Regions from separate parts of the Nordella sp. HKS 07 genome, predicted to be linked through region 2. Evidence: predicted binding sites of a transcription regulator. Region 2 holds the regulator's gene; each other region holds the start of a gene.
What was found. Region 2 encodes LexA, which represses DNA repair genes until DNA is damaged. Its sites were predicted from a motif close to TGTTCNNNNTGTGTTCNG; they were not measured.
Positions count from the first base shown of each region.

Region 1: the regulator LexA is predicted to act here: its motif matches at 2,425-2,442, upstream of G5V57_RS15710 (ImuA family protein).
Region 3: the regulator LexA is predicted to act here: its motif matches at 1,685-1,702, upstream of recA (recombinase RecA).

Region 1 is NZ_CP049258.1:3,348,036-3,355,630, reverse strand. Features, by position in the region: gene G5V57_RS15725 (ABC transporter permease) at 1-267, opposite strand, end outside; gene G5V57_RS15720 (ABC transporter ATP-binding protein) at 362-1,174, opposite strand; gene G5V57_RS15715 (MurR/RpiR family transcriptional regulator) at 1,406-2,350, shown strand; gene G5V57_RS15710 (ImuA family protein) at 2,525-3,247, shown strand; gene G5V57_RS15705 (DNA polymerase Y family protein) at 3,159-4,715, shown strand; gene G5V57_RS15700 (error-prone DNA polymerase) at 4,725-7,595, shown strand, end outside.
Region 2 is NZ_CP049258.1:5,818,421-5,826,015, forward strand. Features, by position in the region: gene gatA (Asp-tRNA(Asn)/Glu-tRNA(Gln) amidotransferase subunit GatA) at 1-715, shown strand, start outside; gene G5V57_RS27385 (polysaccharide deacetylase family protein) at 780-1,652, opposite strand; gene lexA (transcriptional repressor LexA) at 1,803-2,510, opposite strand; gene glp (gephyrin-like molybdotransferase Glp) at 2,625-3,830, opposite strand; gene moaC (cyclic pyranopterin monophosphate synthase MoaC) at 3,835-4,311, opposite strand; gene trpC (indole-3-glycerol phosphate synthase TrpC) at 4,308-5,102, opposite strand; gene trpD (anthranilate phosphoribosyltransferase) at 5,107-6,123, opposite strand; gene G5V57_RS27415 (aminodeoxychorismate/anthranilate synthase component II) at 6,123-6,698, opposite strand; gene trpE (anthranilate synthase component I) at 6,961-7,595, opposite strand, start outside.
Region 3 is NZ_CP049258.1:6,524,366-6,531,960, reverse strand. Features, by position in the region: gene G5V57_RS30960 (aldehyde dehydrogenase family protein) at 1-1,274, opposite strand, end outside; gene recA (recombinase RecA) at 1,774-2,835, shown strand; gene alaS (alanine--tRNA ligase) at 3,058-5,715, shown strand; gene G5V57_RS30945 (cyclic nucleotide-gated ion channel) at 5,779-6,942, shown strand; gene G5V57_RS30940 (Lrp/AsnC family transcriptional regulator) at 7,066-7,521, opposite strand.

The DNA.
Region 1 (7,595 bases), 2.5 Mb from region 2:
CCACTGGATGAATTTCCACTCGGTGAACAGCGCCGTGACGATCAGGCTCGGCGTGGGCAGCACATATTGTGGCACATTGAACCATTTGAGCAGGAACTCGGCGCCGCCGATGATCACCACCGCCACCAGGATGATGACCAGGGTCTCGACCTTGGTGCGGTGATCGCCGAGGCCCAGGGACGCGCCCGACAGGCCGACACCGTCGCCGCCTCCGCCGGCCTTCTTCCGGTTGAATTCCGGAATCTTGTCGCCCAGCGCCTTGTCCACCTCTTATTCCTCCCTTGAGCGATGTCCCGATCGTTTCCGAATTGTCTTGGAGCAATCCTTATTGCCAAAGTCTGTAGTTTTGGCGGGATGTGCTCTAAGTGATCGCCAGCCCTTCACTGGGGCTGCGACCGTGATCGATGCTCGCCTTGATATGCAATACGCGTTCGATGAAATCCGGCCGCGTCTGGATCTCGACCGGACGCGGGCGCGGTATGTCGATGTCGAAGATGGTGGCGATACGCCCGGGCCTTGCCGACATGACGGCGACGCGGTCGGCCAGGAAGATCGCTTCCGAAATGGAATGGGTGACGAAGGCGATGGTCTTGCCGGTCTCCATCCAGATTTCCTGGATGAGCAGGTTCATCTCGTCGCGGGTGAAGGCGTCAAGCGCGCCGAACGGCTCGTCCATCAGAAGCAGCGACGGGTCGACCGACAGGCTGCGCACGATGGAGGCGCGCTGCTGCATGCCGCCCGACAATTCGCGCGGGAACTTCGTCTCGAATCCTTTCAGATTGACGCGTTCGAGCAGCTTGTTGATACGCGCCTGATCGGGTGGCTTGCGCTTGAGCTCGAAGGGCAGAGCGATATTGGCGGCAAGATTGCGCCAGGGGAGAAGATTGGCGTCCTGGAAGATCATGGCGATCTCAGGATGCGGCTTGGTGATCTTCTCATGCCCGAACCTGATTTCGCCGCTGGTCAGTTCGTGCAGGCCGCCCATCGACCAGAGCAGGGTCGATTTTCCGCAGCCCGAAGGCCCCAATATGCAGAGGAACTCGCCGTCTCGTACATCGAGCGACACATTGTCGAGCGCATGCACCGCGCCGGTGCGGGTCTGGTAATATTTTGTGGCGCCCGCAATGACCATCTTGGGCGCTGTCTTGTCCGAAGCGCTGGGTACGCTGCGCATAGGCGTCGCATCCATCATGTTTCCGGCCCTCGACGACAATCGTGTCGTCGCTTTTTCTATTTTGTCAAATCATGTTACAAAATTTCAGAGTCTGCAATAGCCTAGTGGCACGCATTAGCCGACCCGTGGTGAGGAAGCGAGTAAAATTGCGCCGCTACGAGGTGATCGCTTGCTCGATGGTCAAAAGCCTGTAATTTATTTACGAAACAGACCGGGGCCACAGGACAGGAAATGGCGCGGCGACGCAGCGAGAATTCAGGCGAGCAGCCACCGGCGATCGACATCGTCTCGCGCATCGAGCGTATAGAAAGCGATTTGTCCCCGTCGGAGCGCCGCGTCGCGGCGATCGTCGGGCGCGACTACGAAGCCGCCACCCGCATGACGATCGCCGATCTCGCCAGGAAGGCGAAAGTGAGCCAGCCCACCGTCACCCGCTTCTGCCGCTCGGTCGGCTGCGGGTCCTTCGCCGAATTCAAGATCAGGCTGGCGACCACGCTCACCGTGGCGTCGGCCTATCTCAAATCGGACCGCGCCTTCAACGATGATATCGGCCAGCTCGCCCAGACGATCATGATGCGCGCGGCGGGCTCGGTGCGCGAATGTCTCGACCAGCTCGACACGAAGACGATCGGCCAGGCGATCGCGGCTTTGGCGGAAAGCCGGCGGATCGATATCTATGGCCAAGGGGGCGGCTCGGCCGCCATGATCGAGGATGCGAAACTGCGGTTATTCCGCTTGGGGCTCGCGGTCTCCGCCTATAGCGACGGGCATCAGCAGCGCATGTCGGCGGCGACGCTGAAACCCGGCGACACGGCATTCGCGATCTCCAACAGCGGCCGCACGAAGCCGGTGATCGAGGCGATCGAGATCGCCCGCTCCTTCGGCGCCCGCACCATCGCGCTGACGCGGCCGGGAACGCCGCTCGCCAAAGCCGCCGATATCGTCATCGCGATCACCATCGCCGAGGGCGACAATGTGCTGGTGCCGACGCCGTCGCGCTATGCGCATCTGGCCGTGATCGACACGATCGCCGCCGGCGTCGCGGTGAAGCTCGGCGCCAAAGCCCGGGAGGCGCTGCGCCGCGTGCGCTATACGCTCGCCCGCATCGGCGTCGCCATCCCGACGCCCGCGACCGACCCCACGCCCCTGATGCGGGCGCGGGATCCGCAGGAGTGAGGCGGGAGGCCTCGAAAGCGAGCGATTCCAGCAGGATAGGCTGAATCCGGATCAGCGGGCTTTCATGTTGTTTTTGTTCTCTTTTCGTTCTAATAGACTCGCATGGAATTTGTCCCGGCGATCCCTCCTCAGCCTGCCCGGCGGCGGCCCGCAAAGCCTGCCAGCCTGGAGGAATTGCGCCGGCTTCTCGCCCCGCCTCTCGGCCGTTCGGCTAAAAGCCGGTTCTTCTCCTTCGAGCTGCCGCTCGACAAATATCTGCCCCGGCAAGGCCTCTCGCTCGAAAGCCTGCATGAGATCCATGCCGCGACACCGGAAGACCTGCCGGCGGCTTTCGGCTTTCTCGTGGCACTCACGATCTCGCTCAGTTCCTCAGAGCCGGTCTTCGTCATCGGTTCGGCGCAGAGCCTTGCCTCCGCCGGCCGGCTTCATGGTCATGGCCTGAACGCGCTCGGACTCGATCCCGGTCGCGTCACTCTTGTCGAGGCGCGCAACGACAAGGATGCTTTCTGGGCGATCGAGGAGACCCTGCGCTCAGGCGCAGCCCCGGTGACGCTCGGACTCCTGGCGCAGAATTTCGATCTCAAGACGAGCCAGCGCCTCAGCCTTGCCGCGCGCGAGGCGAAGCGGCCGCTTTTGCTACTGCGGCCGCCTGGATCGGGTGCCGCGAGCGCGGCCGAGACGCGTTGGCGGATCGCCTCGGCCCCGGCCCGGCGCGATACGACGGGCGGAATTCTGGATTTGTGTTGGCGCGTGATGCTCGAGCGCTGCCGCAATGGGTCGAGTGGTGAGTGGGTGTTGGAGTGGGTAAATGCGTCGCATCGTTTCCGTCTGGCTGCCACGATGGCCCGTCCTGCGCTTCCTGACAGCGCAGGGGCCGTCGGGCGATATAGCGCCTGACCGGCCTTTCGTCCTGACCATCGAGGCGTCGGGTGGCCCGCGCATCGCCGCCACGAATCCGGCCGCCGAGAAGCTCGGTCTGTTCGCCGGCCAGGGCTTGAGCGATGCCCGCGCCAAGGCCGGCGGCCTGCTGCAGGCCCGCTTGCTCGAGGCCGACAAGGATGCGCAGGCACTCCGCCGCCTGGCGCTGTGGGCGACACGTTATGCGCCCGCCGTCTCGCCCTGGGGAAGTGAAAATGGCGGTGACGGATTCTTTCTCGACATCACCGGGGCCGCGCATCTCTTCGGCGGCGAGGATGCCTTGCTCGAGGACCTCATCACGCGTCTCGGCAAATTCCATCTCAGCGCGCGCTGCGCCATTGCCGGCACGCCGGGCGCGGCCTGGGCGCTTTCTCACCATGGCGCCGCTCTGCCGCTTTCCTTGGCCGAAGGGCGGGAGAAAGAAGCGCTGAGCCCGCTTCCCATCAGGGCCTTGCGGCTCGGTCCCGAAACCCATGAAGCCTTGCACCGCCTCGGCTTCAAGCGCATCGGCATGCTCATCGACGCGCCGCGCGCGGCCTTCGCGGCGCGCTTCGAGAAGGAGCTGCTCATTCGCCTCGACCAGGCCTTCGGTCTCCGGCCGGAGGCCTTGCATTATATCGCACCACCGCCCGTCTATCATGCGCAACGCTCCTTTCTCGATCCGATCTTCACGCAGGAGATCGTCGTCGCCACGGCCAGGAAACTCGTGGCACGTCTCGTTCCCGCTCTCGAGCGCGACGGCGTCGGCATCCGCGCTCTGCGCCTCGGCCTCTATCGCGTCGATGGCGAAATGCGCCAGCTCGATCTGGGGCTTGCCGCACCGACGCGCGACCCGGCTTATATCGCCCGCCTCATCACCCTCAAGCTCGACGGCCAGACGCGCGGGCTCGAAGCCGGCTTCGGTTTCGACTGCGTCAGCCTCTCCGTCACCGCCGCCGAAACCATCCACAGCGAACAAGGCGATCTCGCATCGTCCGGCGATCACCAGGAAGACGCGCAAAATCATGCGCGCCTTCTCGATGCGCTGCGCCAGCGCCTCGGCGCCGACAGCGTGCGGCAGCTCAAGCCCGTCGAAAGCCATATTCCCGAACGCGCCGAAATCCTGGTCAAGGCGGACAGCGTAAAAGCCGCCTGGCCCACAGCTGATGCGGACCGCTCGCGACCAACGCTTCTTCTGCCACAGGCGGAGCGCGCGGATGTCATCGCCCTCATCCCCGACGGGCCGCCCCGGCAATTCCGCTGGCGCGGCAAGTTTCATAGCGTGGCCGCCGCGCAAGGGCCGGAACGCATCGCGCCCGAATGGTGGCGCAGCAGCGTGTTTGCGCCGACCCGCGATTATTATTGCCTCGAGAATGACGCGGGCCAGCGCTTCTGGCTCTATCGCGAAGGCCTCTATGGGCGTGAGACCGATGCGCCGCGCTGGTTCGTCCATGGCTTCTTCGCGTGAGGCGCCGTCATGGCCTATGCCGAGCTCGCCGTCACCAGCAACTACTCCTTCCTGCGCGGGGCCTCGCATCCCCACGAGATGGTCGAACGCGCCAAAGAGCTCGGCCTTGCCGCCATCGGCCTAGCCGACCGCAACAGTTTCGCCGGCGTGGTGCGCGCTCATGCGGAGGCCAAAGGCCGGAAAATAAGATTCCTTCCCGGCGTGCGGCTGGTCACGACGGACGGTTTCCAGGTGCTGGCCTATCCGACCGATCGCGCCGCCTATGGCCGGCTCTGCCGCCTGCTGACGGACGGAAACCGGCGCGCCAAAAAAGCCCAATGCCATATAGGCCTCGATGAGATCTGCGGCGCGCGCGAAGGCCAGATGCTGATCGTGCTGCCGCCGGACAAGCTCACCAGCGCCTTCAAGACGCAGCTGGTAAAGCTTGCCGGCGCAGCGCCGGCGCAGGTCTTTCTCGGCATGGTTCATCGTCATAAGGGCGATGAAAGGCAGCGCTTCGCCCGTCTCGCCGAATGCGCGCACCAGCACGGCACGCCGCTCGTCGCCCTCAATGACGTCCACTATCACCGGCCGGAGCGGCGGCCGCTCGCCGATGTGCTCACCTGCATCCGCGAGAAATGCACCATCACGGAAGCGGGCTTCCGTCTCGACGCCAATGCCGAGCGTCATCTCAAGTCGGAAGCCGAGATGCTGCATCTCTTCGCCGGCCATGAGGAGGCCGTCCGGCGCAGCGCCGAGATCGCGGCGCGCTGCCGTTTCTCCCTGGACGATCTCAAATATGAATATCCCGACGAGCCGGTGCCGCCCGGCAAGACGCCGCAGGAGCATCTCACCGATCTCGCCTGGAAGGGAGCGGCCAAACGCTACAAGGGAGGAGTGCCCGAGGATGTCGCCAAAAACATCCGCGAGGAATTGCGCATCATCGAGGAACTCGATTATGCCCGCTATTTCCTCACCGTGCATGATGTCGTCGCCTTCGCGCGCAGCAGATACATTCTCTGCCAGGGGCGCGGCTCGGCGGCGAACAGCACGGTGTGTTATTGTCTCGGCATCACCGAGGTCAATCCGACATCGACCAAGCTGCTCTTCTCGCGCTTCATCTCACAGGCGCGCAACGAGCCCCCCGATATCGATGTCGATTTCGAACATGAGCGGCGCGAGGAGGTCATTCAATATATCTACGTGCGCTATACGCGCGAGCGCGCCGCCATCTGCGCCACTGTCGTGCATTACCGCTCGCGCCGCGCCATTCGCGAAGTGGGCCAGGCGCTGGGCCTGACGCCGGACGTCACCGCCGCACTCGCCAAGACGATCTGGGGCTATGGCGACCACATGCCCGATCAGTATATACGCGAAGCCGGCTTCGATCCTGACAATGGGAAGATCCGCCAGGCCGTCGACATCGCCAATGAGCTCATCGGTTTCCCGCGCCATCTCTCCCAGCATGTCGGCGGTTTCGTGCTCACCCAGAAGCCGCTCTCAGAGACCGTGCCCATCGGCAATGCCGCAATGGAGGACCGCACCTTCATCGAATGGGACAAGGACGATATCGACGCGCTCGGCCTCATGAAGGTGGATGTGCTGGCGCTCGGCATGCTGAGCTGCCTGAGGCGCGCCCTCGAAATGCTGCGCATCCAGTACCGCAAGCCCTACTACACGCTGGACGATCTGCCTTACGAAGACCCGGCGACCTATGAGATGCTGTCGAAGGCCGATTCCGTCGGCGTGTTCCAGGTCGAAAGCCGGGCGCAGATGTCGATGCTGCCGCGGCTCAAGCCCGAGAAATTCTACGATCTCGTGATCGAAGTGGCCATCGTGCGGCCCGGGCCTATCCAGGGTAATATGGTGCATCCCTATCTCAAGCGGCGCGACGGCATCGAGAAGACCGTCTATCCCTCGCCCGATCCCGCTTTCGGCCCGGCCAATGAGCTGGAGGAAGTCCTTAAGCGGACCATGGGCGTGCCGCTCTTCCAGGAGCAGGCGATGCAGATCGCCATCACCGCGGCGGGCTTCTCGCATGACGATGCCGATCGCCTGCGCCGCTCGATGGCGACCTTCCGCAACAAGGGCTCGGTCAGGACCTTCCGCGACAAGTTCATCACCGGCATGACCCGACGCGGCTATGACCAGGACTTCGCCGAACGCTGCTTCAGCCAGATCGAGGGCTTCGGCGAATATGGCTTTCCGGAAAGCCATGCCGCTAGCTTCGCGCTGCTCGTCTATGCCTCGGCCTATATCAAATGCCATCACCCGGATGTGTTCTGCGCCGCCATCCTCAACAGCCAGCCCATGGGCTTCTATCAGCCGGCGCAGCTGGTGCGCGACGCGCGCGAGCATGATGTCGAGGTCAGGCCCGTCGACATCAATGACAGCCACTGGGACTGCACGCTCGAACGCCTCTCGAAGGAGCGTTCGGCGGTGCGGCTCGGCTTCCGCCAGATCGGCGGCCTGAAGGAAGAGGAGGTGAATGAAAAGCTCGTCGCCCGGCGGGGCAATGGTTATTCGAGCCTCGAGCAGCTCGCCCGCCGCAGCGGCGCGGCACGCTTCACCTTGGAGAGGCTCGCCGAAGCCGATGCGCTCACCTCACTTGGGCTCGACCGCCGCAACGCGCTCTGGGCCATGCGGCGCCTGAGCCGGCTCGATATCGACTCCGAGCCGACGCCGGGCATCGCCTCCGCCAGCAATCTGCCGCTCTTTGCGCCTCATATCGAGGACGGGCTGTTCCACGAACCCTCGATCGCCTTGCCCCAGATGCAGCTCAGCGAAGAGGTGATCGATGACTATGAGACCACGGGGCTTTCGCTCAAGGCGCATCCTTGCCGCTTCTTCCGCGCCGATCTCGAGAAGCTCGGCGCCATCACCAGCGCCGCCCATCGCGCC
Region 2 (7,595 bases):
TTACGAGGCCGTCATCGGCAAGCCGATCAAGGGACTGCGTGTCGGCATCCCGAAGGAATACCGCGTCGACGGCACGCCGGCCGAGATTGATGCTTTGTGGGACAGAGGCGCCAGGTGGCTGAAAGAGCAGGGCGCCGAGATCGTCGAGATCTCGTTGCCGCACACCAAATACGCACTGCCGGCCTATTACATCGTGGCGCCGGCGGAAGCCTCGTCCAATCTCGCCCGCTATGACGGCGTGCGCTATGGCCTGCGCGTGCCGGGCGACGACATCCTGTCGATGTATGAGAATACCCGCGCCAAGGGCTTCGGCCGCGAAGTGCAGCGCCGCGTGATGATCGGCACCTATGTGCTCTCGGCCGGCTACTACGATGCCTATTATGTGCGCGCCCAGAAAGTCCGTACCTTGATCAAGCAGGACTTCGACAAAGCCTGGGACAAGGTGGACGTGGTGCTCACCCCGGCGACGCCGAGCCCGGCCTTCGCGCCCGGCGAGATCACCGATCCGGTGCAGATGTATCTGAATGATATCTTCACCGTGACGGTGAACATGGCGGGCTTGCCGGGCATCTCGGTGCCGGGCGGCCTGTCGGAGCAGGGACTTCCCATGGGGCTGCAGCTCATCGGCAAGCCCTTCGACGAAAAGACGTTGTTCCAGGTCGGCCATGCCATCGAGGAAGCGGCCGGAAAGTTCGAAGCGCCGAAATGGTGGTGACCTCATCCGCTGCGGGGGATGAGAGGCATTCGATCCCCCAGCCGGCATGAGGTTTGATGCGACGCTATCCGCTCCGGCCGGCCCCCATATGCGTGATCGTCTCGAATAGCGCGAGATAATCGGGCTCGATCATCGCGATGGGTCTTCCCGCGGCTTCCGCCAGCTTCTGCTGATAGACCAGGAACTTGCCGGACGGCACGCTCGCCACAGCTGCATAGGCCGGATCGGCCATTGCCTCCTCGAGCGGCACAAACTCCACGCCCTCGTTGATCAACTGACCGAACAGCTCATCGGCGATATCGGCGAAAAACGGCAAGGTGTGTCCGAGCGTGATGCCTGTGATTTCCCGTCCAAACCACCGGCGCGCGCTCAGATTGTCATAGCGCAGCTGCGCCAGCGAAAACTCCAGAAATGTCCGCCGGACAAGAGCCGTTCCCTCATGATAGCCCTGCTCGCGGCAGTTGAGATAGGCCCGGTTCCAGCGCCACTCGTAAAGCCAGCTCGTGACCTCTGCCGTCTCGTAGTTCTGCGCGGCGAGAAAGTTGCGCAGCGTATCGCGCTTTTCCTCTGTGTCACCCCAGTAACATAGTGGGTGCCGGAAATAGCGTTTCGGCGCCGTTGCCAGCCATGGCATCAGGCAGCGTTCTCCCAAATCGATGTCCTCCATATAGGTTTCAGCGGAGACGTCGTTCAGTTCGATGTGACTGTGCGTATGGTTCGCGACGTGATGGCCGTCGGCAACCCAGCCATCCATAATCGCGCTGAATTCCGGGTGCTTGATGAGGGACCATGAGTTGGCGAAGGCATATACGCCTTTGATCTTGTGACGGTCGAGCGCCGCCTTGATGTCCTCGACTATTCCGGCGGCAGAATAGCCCGGCGGGGGATAGGACATAGGCCAGAGGGGCAGGTCATCAAGCGTGAAGGCCATCTTCATGCACGTCTCCGCTTCTCGGTGACCGGGAATAAACATTCCTCTAAGTAATAATCGGATTCAAGCGGTCTCGGCGCATGCCCATGCCGTTGGACAAAAAAGAGCCGGGCGGATTGCGCCCGGCTTGTCACGTCCGCCCAGAATGGACAGAGATCAATATTTGCGGATGAGTCCGACGAGGCGGCCCTGCACATTCACGCGATCGGGGCCGAAGATACGCGTCTCGTAAGCCGGATTGGCGGCTTCGAGCGCAATCGAATCGCCCTTCTTGCGGATCCGCTTCAGCGTCGCTTCCTCATTGTCGACGAGCGCCACGACGATGTCGCCATTGGTGGCGCTGTCGCCCTTGCGGATGAGCACCGTGTCACCGTCGAAGATGCCGGCATTGATCATCGAGTCGCCCTTGACCTCGAGCGCGAAGTGCTCGCCCGAGCCCAGCATTTCGGGAGGCACGGTGATATTGTGCGAGTGATCCTGGATGGCCGAGATGGGGACGCCGGCGGCGATCCGGCCCATCACCGGCACAATGGCCGCCCGCGGCGCGCCACTGCCGGCATGCGGGATCGGCTTCACCTTGCCGAGATTGCCTTCGATGACATTGGGACTGAAGCCCGGCCGTTTGGCTGTCAAGAGGCTGGGGCTGTGGGCGTCCGGCAGTTTCATGACTTCGAGCGCCCGCGCCCGGTTGGGCATGCGGCGGAGAAAGCCGCGCTCCTCGAGCGCGAGGATCAGCCGGTGGATGCCGGATTTGGACTGCAGGTTCAGCGCTTCCTTCATCTCCTCGAAAGAGGGGGACACGCCGTCTTCCTTAAGCCGCTCGTTGATGAAAAGGAGAAGTTCCAGTTGTTTGCGTGTCAGCATGGCGTGACCTGTTCAAAGAACGTTCCGGGGAAGTCGATCAGCAAGAATCGGAACAAATACAAAACGAGAATAAGCGTTCCCGTTTGGTTCGGCAAGCTGAAACTGGTCGGTCGTTCAAAAATCGAGCGGCAACAGGTCGATAAGGTCGCCTGAGGACGCGGCCGGGGCGAAAGGCGGCCGGACGATGAGGCCCTGCGCCTCGGTGAGGGCGCGCTGCATCGACGAGTCCTGAACCGCCAGGGGGGTGGCTTCGTAAGCGCCATCGCTGCGGCGCGCGACCCGGGCGCGAAGATAATCCTGTCTCAGATCATTGGCCGGCAGATCGCATCCAAGCCGGGCCTTGACGATGTCGTCGGTCGGCGGAAGACCGAGCAGGGTGAGAAGCAGCGGTTTGAGGAAAATCCGCGCGCAGACGAACGCTGAGACGGGATTGCCCGGCAGGCCCAGAATCCGTTGCCGGCCCTTGCGGGCGAACATGAGCGGTTTCCCGGGCCGGAGCGCGATTTTCCAGAAATCGAGCTCTATTCCCTCTGCCTTGAGGGCAGCCTGTACAAGGTCGTGATCCCCGACCGAGGCGCCACCGGTCGTCAGAAGGATATCTGCGCCGGCCGCCTTCCGGACGGCCCTGGAAATGGCTTTGATATTGTCCGGGACGATGCCCAGGTCGATCGCATCGCCGCCATAGCGGCGAACAAAGGCCACGAGAGCGAAGCTGTTCGAGGAAACGATCTGGTCGGCCCTGGGCATGTTGCCGGGGGAAACCAGTTCATCGCCGGTCGTGAAAATTGCGACCCTCGGCCGCTTCGTGACCGGAAGCTCGGGCCAGTTCATTGCTGCGGCCAGTCCGATCTCGCGGGCCCCGAGAAGGGTCCCTCTGCGGAGCACGTCCTGGCCCCTGGCAAAGTCTAGGCCCTTGCGCCTTATATGCTGGCCCTCGAATTTGGCGGCCACGGTGATGTCGACATGGTCATTTGCGGCTTCGGTACTCTCCTGGATGACCACCGTGTCGGCGCCCTTGGGCACCGGCGCCCCAGTGAAAATCCGCACCGCCTGGCCGGACTTGACCGTGCCCGCGAAGCCGTGACCGGCCGGGGCGGCGCCGATCACCGCGAGCCGGGCAGGAACGGCGGTGACATCGGCAAAGCGCACCGCATAGCCGTCCATAGCGGAAGCCGGGAAGGGGGGCTGGTCGCGCCTGGCCTTGATATCGGCGGCGAGCACCCGGCCGGCGCATTCATGCAACCGGACAGTCTCGCGCGACAGCGCCCTGGCGCCTTTCAGGATGCGGTCCTTGGCCTCGCCGACCGGCATGAGCGCCATTTTGTCAGTCTCCGGTGAAATGGCCGGACTTGCCGCCGGACTTCTCGATGAGGCGGATATCGCCGATGCGCATGGCGCGGTCGGCCGATTTGCACATGTCGTAGATGGTGAGGCAGGCGACCGACACGGCGGTGAGCGCCTCCATCTCGACCCCGGTCTTGCCCTCGACCTTGACGGTGGCCTCGACCTCGATGGCCGAAGCCTTGGCGTCGGGCGTGAAATCGACCGTGACGCCCGAAATCAGCAGCGGATGGCAGAGCGGGATGAGCTCGTGGGTCTTCTTGGCCGCCATGATGCCGGCGATGCGCGCCGCCGCCAGCACATCGCCCTTCTTGGTGCGGCCTTCGGTGATCATCGCCAATGTCTCGGCATTCATGGCGATGCGGCCGCGCGCGGTGGCGAGGCGCGTCGTCACGTCCTTGGCCGAGACGTCGACCATGCGGGCGTGGCCCTTGTCGTCGAGATGGGTGAGCTTGCTCATGTCCGCTTCAGGATAGCACGGGTTGCTTCGGCGACATCCTCCTGCCGCATCAGGCTCTCGCCGATGAGGAAGGCATTGACGCCGGCCCGCGAGAGCCGGTCGAGATCGCCGGGCGCGAAGAGTCCGCTTTCGCCGACGATCAGCCGGTCCTTCGGCACCATGGGCGCCAGGCGCTCGGTCGTCGCCAGCGTCGTCTCGAAAGTGTGGAGGCTGCGGTTGTTGATGCCGATGAGCTTCGTCGAAAGCTTCAGCGCACGCTCGAGCTCCTTCTCGTCATGGACTTCCGCCAGCACATCCATGCCCCAGTCGAAGGCGGCCGCCTCGAGCTCACAGGCGAGCGCATCGTCGATCATCGCCAGGATGAGGAGGATGCAGTCCGCGCCCCAGGCGCGTGCTTCCGCAACCTGATAGGGATCGAGCATGAAATCCTTGCGCAAGGCGGGAAGCTGCGTGACCGCGCGCGCCGCGCCCAAATATTCCGGCGCGCCCTGGAAGGAGGGCGCGTCGGTGAGCACGGAGAGGCAGGCGGCCCCGCCATCCTCATAGGCCATCGCCAGCTGTGGCGGATTGAAGTCGGGCCGGATCAGTCCCTTGGACGGACTGGCCTTCTTGATTTCGGCGATGAGCGCCCACTGGCCTTGCGCAATCTTCGCCTCGAGCGCCGCCGCGAAGCCGCGCACCGGCGGCGCGTCGAGCGCCATCACGTCGAGCTCGCGCTCGCCGACCTCGGCTCTTGCCTTGGCGACCTCTTCGCGCTTGTAAGCGGCGATCTTGTCGAGAATGGTGGCCATCACTCTACCCGTTCGATACCTTGACGAGCTTCTCCAGGACGCTTCCGGCACCGCCGCTATCGATGGACTTTTGCGCCTGCGCCACGCCGTCCTTCAAATCCTTCGCTTTGCCGGCAACGAGCAGCGCGGCGGCGGCCGTCATGACGGCCGCGTCGCGAAAGGCGTTCTTCTGGCCTTCCAATACGCCTCTGAGCGCTTCGGCATTCTGGGCCGCGTCACCGCCTTTGAGATCGGCGGCGGAAGAGCGGGCGATGCCGACGTCTTCCGGCGTGATCTCGGTCGAAGTGACCTTGCCGTCCTTAAGTTCGGCGATCCAGGTGGTTCCCGACGGCACGATCTCGTCGAAGCCGCCTTCGCCATGGCAGATCCAGGCGCGCTCCGAGCCCAGATTGTTGAGCACATGGGCGAGGGGCTCGACCCAGGCTCTGGCAAAGACACCGGTGACCTGGCGCTTGACGCCCGCCGGATTGGATAGGGGACCCAGCAGGTTGAATATCGTCCGCGTACCGAGCTCGACCCGGGACGGTCCGACATGCTTCATCGAGACGTGATGCGCCGGCGCGAACATGAAGCCGCAGCCGGCCTCGTCGATGCAGTGGCTGATCTGAGCCGGCGTGAGGTCGATCTTGATGCCGAGCGCCATCAGCACATCGGCCGAGCCCGACCTGGACGACAGCGCCCGGTTGCCGTGCTTGGCGATCTTGAGCCCGGCGCCGGCGGTGACGAAGGCCGCGCAGGTCGAGATGTTGTAGGAGCCCGATGCATCGCCGCCGGTCCCCACGATATCGATGGCATCGCCTGGCGCCACAACCGGCGTCATCTTCTCGCGCATGATCTCGACGGCGCCGGTAATCTCGTCCACCGTTTCGCCGCGTACCCTGAGCGCCATCAGGAAGCCGCCGATCTGCGACGGCGTCGCGTCGCCCGACATCAGCACGTCGAAGGCCGCGCGGGCCTCCTCACGCGTCAGCGCCTGGCCATTGGCGGCCTTGGCGATGAGGGGTTTGAGGTCTGTCGGCATCACACGGCCCCCGCTTGTTCGAGGAAGTTCTTCAATAGGGTGTGACCATGCTCGGAGGCAATGCTCTCCGGGTGGAACTGCACCCCGTGGATCGGCTTGGTCTTGTGCTGGAGGCCCATGATGATGCCGTCCTCGGTCTCGGCGGTGACTTCGAGGCTGGCGGGCAGGCTGTCGCGCTCGACGATGAGCGAATGATAGCGCGTCGCCGCGAAGCCATCCGGCACCGTGGCGAAGATGCCCTTGGCCTGATGGCGTATGCCCGACATCTTGCCGTGCATCAGCTTCGGTGCCCGGATCACCTTGCCCCCGAAGGCCTGGCCGATCGCCTGATGGCCGAGGCAGACGCCGAGGATCGGCACCTGGTCCTGTGCCTTGGCGATGAGGTCGAGGCAGATGCCGGCCTCATTGGGGGTGCAGGGACCCGGCGACAGCACGATCGCCTTGGGCCTGGCCGAAAGGACCTGACCGACGCTGATCTTGTCGTTGCGGTGCACCACCGTCTCGGCGCCGAGATCGCCGAGGAAGTGATAGAGGTTCCAGGTGAAGCTGTCGTAATTGTCGATGAGGATGATCATGAGTGATGCCTCCTCTCCTGCGCTCGCATTGTGAATACAGCGCCAGACGTTTCCCTTCTTCCGCTTGCGGGAGAAGGTGGCCGACAGGCCGGATGAGGGTGTTGGTTCAGCGTGTTCGCTGCGTGAAGAATAGTGCAGCGCGGGCCATCTGGGTGATCTTCCCAAGCGGGGAGAACACCCTCATCCGCCCTTCGGGCACCTTCTCCCGCAAGCGGGAGAAGGGGGAACGTGCAGACCGATCGCTCGTGGGGACCAGATTTCATCATTGTCCCCTCCCGGCGCGGCCGGCGAAGCGGACCGCGTCATCGGCGGCGCGGAACAGCGCCTTGGCCTTGTTCACGCATTCGGCATGCTCGGATTCCGGTACGCTGTCGGCGACGATGCCGGCGCCCGCCTGCACATACATCTTGCCGTCTTTCACGATCGCCGTGCGCAGCATGATGCAGGTGTCCATGTCGCCATCGGCCGAGAAATAGCCGGCACAGCCGGCATAGGCGCCGCGCTTCTCTCCCTCGAGCTCATCGATGATCTGCATGGCGCGCACTTTAGGCGCTCCCGACACGGTGCCGGCCGGGAAACCCGCCACCAGCGCGTCGATCGCGTCATGCTTCCGGGCCAGCTGGCCTTCGACATTGGACACGATATGCATCACATGACTGTAATATTCGAGGATGAACTGGTCCGTCACCTTGATCGATCCGATTTCGGCGACGCGGCCCACATCATTGCGCCCGAGATCGAGCAGCATCAGATGCTCGGCGCGTTCCTTAGGATCGGCCAGAAGTTCTTCCGCCATCGCCCGGTCCTCGCTGGGCGTCTCGCCGCGCCGCCTGGTGCCGGCGATCGGCCTTATGGTGACCTTGCCGTCGCGCACCCGGACAAGGATCTCGGGCGACG
Region 3 (7,595 bases), 710 kb from region 2:
AGGCCCTGCGGCACGCCATTATGGAGAGCCAGCGCCTCGTCGAAATTCTCATAGCGCATCACATAGAGAATGGGCGCGAAGGTCTCGGCGAGGACAGGGCCGGTCTGGGCCGGCATCTCGACCAGTGCGGGGGCGACATAATAGGCATCGTCGCCGCCCGGGCCTTTCACGCGCTTGCCGCCATGCACTTTGCCGCCGGCGGCGGCAGCCGCCGCGAGCGCTTTCTGCATCGCATCGTAGCTGCGCCTGTCGATGAGCGGGCCGACGAGGGTGGAGGCCTGCATCGGATTGCCGATCGCCACCGTTTCATAGACCTTCTTCAGGCGCGGCACGAAACTGTCATAGACGCTCGCCTGCACGATGATGCGGCGCAGCGACGTGCAGCGCTGGCCGGCGGTGCCGATGGCGGCGAAAGCCGTGGCGCGCAGAGCGAGATCGAGATCGGCCGACGGACAGAGGATGGCGGCGTTGTTGCCGCCGAGCTCCAGAATGGCGCGGCCGAAGCGGCGGGCGAGGCGCTCGCCGACGATGCGGCCCATGCCGGTAGAGCCGGTGGCCGAAACCAGGGGCACGCGCGGGTCATCGACCAGCGCTTCGCCGACATCGCGCCCGCCAATGAGCAGGGTAACGAGATCGGCCGGGACATTGTCCATCCGCGCGGCGGCGCGGCGGAACAGGGCCACCGTGGCCATGGCGGTCAGCGGCGTCTTCTCGGACGGCTTCCAGATCACCGGATTGCCACAGACCAAAGCGAGAGCCGCGTTCCAGGACCAGACCGCGACGGGGAAATTGAAGGCAGTGATGACGCCGGTGGGGCCAAGCGGATGCCACTGCTCCATGAGGCGGTGATCGGCGCGCTCACTCACCATGGTGAGGCCGTAGAGCTGGCGCGACAGGCCGACGGCGAAATCGCAGATGTCGATCATCTCCTGCACTTCGCCCAAGCCCTCGGACAGGATCTTGCCGGTCTCGATGGTGACGAGGCGGCCCAGGCCTTCCTTGGCGGCGCGCAGCTCATTGCCGAGCTGGCGGATCAACTCGCCGCGCACCGGGGCAGGGACGAGGCGCCATGTGCGGAAGGCTTCCGCCGAACGGCCGATCGCCGCCTTGGCTTCCGCCGCATCGGCGAAGCGGACGCGGGCGATGACTTCGCCCGTAATCGGCGAGTGGATTTCGGTATTGCCGGCGGTGAGGCTATCGGCAGGCAGACCCAGTTCGGCAAAGAAGGCCGCGACATCGCGGCTGAGGGAAGTCGGGGCTTCAGGCTTGTTCATCATGCGCTCCAAGTGACCGGCGCTTCTTCTAGAGCAAGAGCGGTGGAGCGGAAAGTGCGCTGCGGTCTCAGGATGCTCTCATGCGCAAAAGTCATAAGGTGGGGCGGCGCCCGCGAGGGTTGTTCGGTTCCGAATCGGGACTGCACGTAAAAGTGCACGGCGAGGCGGGTACCACCTGTTTGGCTCCCTGTCTCTCTGTTCGCTTTATGTTTCTTACTGCGATGGCGAGGCTCCACCGGCGTTCGCCAGATGTTTTTTGGGCGCGTGCCGGGAGTATTTCTGGAACTAAATTCGTCAGGAAGCACTGTTTTGTTCCCTTCTGTTCTTTTTCAGTTCCGGTCCCCCCCCAACGCTGCTCTATAAAAATCAATGATTTAATGTCGTGGGCGGTTCAACTTACCGCTTGCCATGAGAACAAAAAAAGTACATAGTGAAGACATCGCCGCTGACCGAGACTCATTTGCACCGGCGTAACCCTTGTGAAATAAGGAGCGCGACGATGGGGCAGGCAAATCTTAAGGTAGTCGAGAATACAGGTATGGATAAGAGCAAGGCTCTGGATGCGGCGTTGAGCCAGATCGAACGCGCTTTCGGCAAGGGTTCGATCATGAAGCTGGGCGCCACCCAGTCGCTCGATATCGCGGCGATCTCGACGGGCTCGCTTGGCCTCGATATCGCGCTTGGCATCGGCGGCCTGCCCAAGGGCCGCGTCATCGAAATCTACGGGCCTGAATCATCGGGCAAGACCACGCTCGCGCTGCAGACGGTGGCCGAGGCCCAGAAGAAGGGCGGCATCTGCGCCTTCGTCGACGCCGAACATGCGCTCGATCCGGTCTATGCTCGCAAGCTCGGCGTCAATGTCGACGATCTCCTGATTTCGCAGCCCGATACTGGCGAGCAGGCGCTCGAAATCGCCGACACGCTGGTGCGTTCCGGCGCCATCGACGTGCTGGTCGTCGATTCGGTCGCGGCCCTGACGCCGCGCGCCGAACTCGAGGGCGAAATGGGCGATTCTCTGCCGGGCCTTCAGGCCCGCCTGATGAGCCAGGCGCTGCGCAAGCTCACCGCCTCGATCTCGAAATCGAACTGCATGGTCGTCTTCATCAACCAGATCCGCATGAAGATCGGCGTCATGTTCGGCTCGCCGGAAACCACCACCGGCGGCAATGCGCTCAAATTCTACGCTTCCGTGCGCCTCGATATCCGCCGCATCGGCGCCATCAAGGAGCGTGAGGAAGTGGTCGGCAACCAGACCCGCGTCAAGGTGGTCAAGAACAAGGTGGCGCCGCCCTTCAAACAGGTCGAATTCGACATCATGTATGGCGAAGGCATCTCCAAGGTCGGCGAACTCGTCGATCTCGGCGTCACCGCCGGCATCGTCGAGAAGTCCGGCTCCTGGTACTCCTATAATGGCGAGCGCATCGGGCAGGGGCGTGAGAATGCCAAGACCTTCCTCAAGCAGAATCCCGACGTGGCCAATGCCATCGAGCAGGCGATCCGGGCCAATGCCGGCCTGATCGCGGCCAAGATCACCAACACCTCGGCTGAGGACGCCGACTGAGCTCACGGCGCCTTCAAATCAAGATTTCCGGCCTCCCCTCACATCCCCCAGGCCGGCTACTGGTGTGAGCCTCACACCGATGGCGTCCTCCTTGCCCCGGGAGGGCGCCTTTTCGGCGTGATCGGCCCGTCAAAATGCGGCCCGAGAGGCCATGTCTTTATAGACATCACCACGCGCAATCCTTAAAACAGCGCACCCCGATTTCAACTTTGGACCCATCTCATGACCGGCCTCGCGCAGATCCGCTCCACCTTCCTCGACTTCTTCCGGAAGCAGGGTCATGAGGTCGTGGCCTCCTCTCCACTCGTGCCGCGCAACGATCCGACATTGATGTTCGCCAATTCGGGCATGGTGCAGTTCAAGAACGTGTTCACCGGGGCGGAGAAACGCCCCTACAGACGCGCCACCACCGCGCAGAAATGCGTGCGTGCCGGCGGCAAGCACAACGACCTCGACAATGTCGGCTATACCGCGCGCCATCACACCTTCTTCGAGATGCTCGGCAATTTCTCCTTCGGCGATTACTTCAAGCCGGAGGCCATCGAATGGGCCTGGACGCTCGTCACCAAGGATTATGCCCTACCCAAGGACAGGTTGACCGTCACCGTTTATTCGGAGGACGACGACGCCTTCGATCTCTGGAAGAAGATCGCCGGCCTTCCCGAAAGCCGCATCATCCGCATCCCGACCTCGGACAATTTCTGGGCCATGGGCGACACCGGCCCGTGCGGACCGTGCTCGGAAATCTTCTTCGACCATGGCGACAAGATCGCGGGCGGCCCTCCGGGCTCGGCAGATGCCGATGGTGACCGCTTCATCGAGATATGGAATCTCGTCTTCATGCAGTTCGAGCAGGTGACGAAGGATGAGCGCATCACGCTGCCGAGACCCTCGATCGACACCGGCATGGGGCTCGAGCGTATCTCGGCGGTGCTGCAGGGTACGCATGACAATTACGAGACCGACCTGTTCCGCTCGCTGATCGCGACGATCGTGGAAGAAACGAATGTGCCGGCGGACGACAAATACAAGGCGTCGAACCGGGTGATCGCCGATCATTTGCGCGCGTCGTCCTTTCTCATCGCCGACGGCGTGCTGCCCTCCAATGAGGGCCGCGGCTACGTGCTGCGCCGCATCATGCGCCGCGCCATGCGCCATGCCGAGCTTCTGGGCGTCAAGGAACCGCTGATGTGGAAGCTCGTGCCCGCATTGGTGCGCGAGATGGGCGGCGCCTATCCCGAACTCGGGCGCGCCGAGGCGCTGATCGAGGAGACGCTCAAGCTCGAGGAGACGCGCTTCCGCAAGACGCTGGAACGGGGCCTGCGCATCCTCGATGACGAGTCGGCGTCTCTCGGCAAGGGCCACGTCTTTTCTGGCGAAACGGCCTTCAAGCTCTATGACACCTACGGCTTCCCGCTCGATCTCACGCAGGATGCGCTCAAGCCACGCGGCATCGCTGTCGATGTCGAGGCTTTCGACAAGGCGATGCAGAAGCAGCGCGAGGATGCGCGCCAGGCCTGGAAGGGCTCGGGCGAGGCCAAGACCGACACGATCTGGTTCGATATCCGCGAGCGCGTCGGGGCGAGCGAATTCCTCGGCTATGACACCGAGCAGGCGGAAGGCGTCGTTCAGACCGTCGTCACCGAGGGCAAGGAAGTGCCGGAGCTCAAGGCGGGAGCCAAGGGCGCGATCGTCCTCAATCAGACTCCGTTCTATGGTGAATCGGGCGGCCAGACCGGCGATCACGGTGTGATCCGCTCAGGCAGCGGCGCGCTGTTCCGCGTCACCGACACGCAGAAGCGCGTCGGCGATCTCCTGGTCCATCAGGGCGTGGTCGAGAAGGGCGCCTTCAAGCCCGGCGATGCGGTCGAGCTCGATGTCGATCATGTGCGCCGCTCCGGCAACCGCCAGCATCATTCGGCGACACATCTCCTGCATGAGGCGCTGCGCGAGACGCTCGGCTCGCATGTGGCGCAGAAGGGCTCGCTCGTCGAGCCCGATCGCCTGCGCTTCGACTTCTCGCACAACAAGGCGTTGAGCGCCGAAGAAATCGCCGCCGTCGAGGCGATGGCGAATGCGATCGTGCTGCAGAACGATCCGGTGACGACGCGGCTGATGAGCGTCGATGAGGCGATTGCCGAAGGCGCCATGGCGCTGTTCGGCGAGAAATATGGCGATGAGGTGCGTGTCGTGTCGATGGGTGTGCGGCCCGAAGGCAACCGGCGCATCTATTCGCTCGAACTGTGCGGCGGCACGCATGCGGTGCGCACCGGCGATATCGGCCTCATCAAGGTCGTCTCGGAAAGCGCCTCTGCGGCGGGCGTGCGCCGTGTCGAGGCGCTCGCCGGCGAAGCGGCCAAACGCTATCTCGACACCCAGGATAAGCGCGTCCACGCGGCGGCCTCGGTGCTGCGCGTGACGCCCGCCGATGTCGTGCCGCGCATCGAGGCGCTGCTCGATGAGCGCAAGCGGCTCGAGCGCGAGCTCGCCGAGGCCAAGAAACAGCTGGCGCTCGGCGGCGGATCGGCCAAGGGCGATGACGGCATCACCGAAGCGGGCGGCGTCAAGCTGATGGCGCGGGTGATCAAGGGTATTAACCCGAAGGACATGAAGGGCCTCGTCGATGACGGCAAGGCCAAGCTCGGGTCGGGCGTCGTGGCTCTGGTCGGTCTCAACGACGAGGGCAGAGCGGGCATCATCGTGGGCGTCACCGAGGATCTGATCAAGCGCTTCAACGCGGTCGACCTCGTGCGCATCGGCTCGGAAGTGCTGGGCGGCAAGGGCGGCGGCGGACGGCCGGACATGGCGCAGGCCGGCGGTCCCGATGCGTCCAAGGCCGAAGCGGCATTGCAGGCCATCAAGGACGCCGTCGCGGCCTGATCCATTTGAATGTATAGTCCTTTCCGCCGCGCTCCCGAGATCGCGGCCGAAAGGAAGCGTCGGATGGCGTCGGTCTCCGCCCGCCGCAGGGCGTATGAGATCATCGAGCCTGGGATCAAGCGCGACAGGCCGGCGCTATGGTTCGAACGCGCCTCGATCCTGATCATCCTGGCAAGTGTCGCGGTGGCTGTCGCCTCGACCGTCGAGGGGCTCGATCTTGGAATTCTCCGCGACCTGTATGCCGGCGAGTTCGCTTTCGGCCTGTTCTTTCTCGGCGAGTATGCGGCGCGCCTGTGGACGGCGCCCGAGCATCCGGTCTTCGGCGGCGAGAATGGTCGCGGTGTTGCGGCCTTCATGCTCAGCCCGCTGATGCTGCTGGATGCCGCCGGTCTCGTTCCGCTGTTCCTGCTGGTGGTCAGGCCGCATGCCCTGGCGCCGATCCTGATCTTCCAGGTGCTGCGCTTCTTCCGCCTGGCCCGCTATTCGCCGGCGCTCGCCACCGTCGGCAGGGTGCTTTCGAGCGAGTGGCGGCCGCTGATGGCGGCGGGCCTTATCGGGCTCGGCCTCCTGCTCGTCGCCGCGACCGGCATGTATCTGATCGAGCATGACGTGCAGCCCGTGAATTTCGGCAGCATTCCGGCCGCCATGTACTGGGCAGTCGTCACCGTCGTCACGGTAGGCTATGGCGATGTGGTTCCAATAACTCCGCTCGGCAAGCTGTTCACCGGCTTCGTTATGCTGGGCGGGCTCGTCTTCTTCGCGCTGCCGGTCGCCATCATCGCCACCGGCTTCCTGGCCGAGATCCGCCGGCGCGATTTCATCGTCAATTACGGCATGGTGGCGCGCGTTCCGGCCTTTGCCGGGCTCGACGGCGCGGCGCTGGCCGAACTCGTCAGCCTGCTCAGGGCGCGCAAGTTTCCACCCAATACGATCATCATCCGCAAGGGCGAAGAGGGCGACAGCATGTATTTCATCGCCACCGGCGAGGTCGAGGTCGTGCTGCCGCATCAAACCGTGATACTGGAGGAGGGCGACTTCTTTGGAGAAGTCGCCGTGCTCGGGCGGGTCAAGCGGACGGCGACCGTGATCGCGCGCCGGACTTGCGAGCTTCTCGTTCTCGACGCCGCCGACGTGATCAAGTTCATGGAGCAGAATCCGCGCGTCGAGACCGCACTGCGCGCGGCGATGAACGCGCGGCAACCCGCTCAGCAAAGCACACCGGCTTAGAGCGCCGAACGCTCTCATAGAATCGGGCCGGCGCTCTAACTCTTTGATATGCGCATCGGACTATCCGAAAACCGCTACTCATGGTCAGGTCAAGCCCGACCACAAGCTTTTCGGTCCGATGCTCTAATCCAGCGGCAGCGCCGTCGTCTCCTTGATCTTCTCCATCACGAAACTCGCCGAGACATCGGTGAGCGCGATGCGGGCTATGAGGCGCTTGTAAAGCTGGTCATAGCCGGCGATGTCGCTGACCACCGCCTGGAGCAGATAGTCGGTCTCGCCGGTGGTACGGTAGACGCCGATGATTTCCGGGAAATCGCGCACCGCACGGGAGAATTTCTCGAGCCATTTTTCCTCATGCTGGGCGGTGCGGATGGCGATGAAGGCGGTCAGGCCGAGGCCGAGCTTTCCCGCATCGAGCAGCGCCACGCGGCCCTTGATGACACCCGTCTCCTCGAGCTGCTTCACCCTGCGCCAGCAGGCATTGCGCGACAGATGGATGCGCTCGGCCAGCGCATCGACGGTGAGGGTAGCATCATTCTGCAGCTCGGCGAGGATGGCGCGATCGGTTTTGTCCAGCATTGTGGGATACTATCCCAAATTTTGCCTCTTCGGCAATCATAATTGGGACGAATTCCCGCAGATCTCGTGTGAAT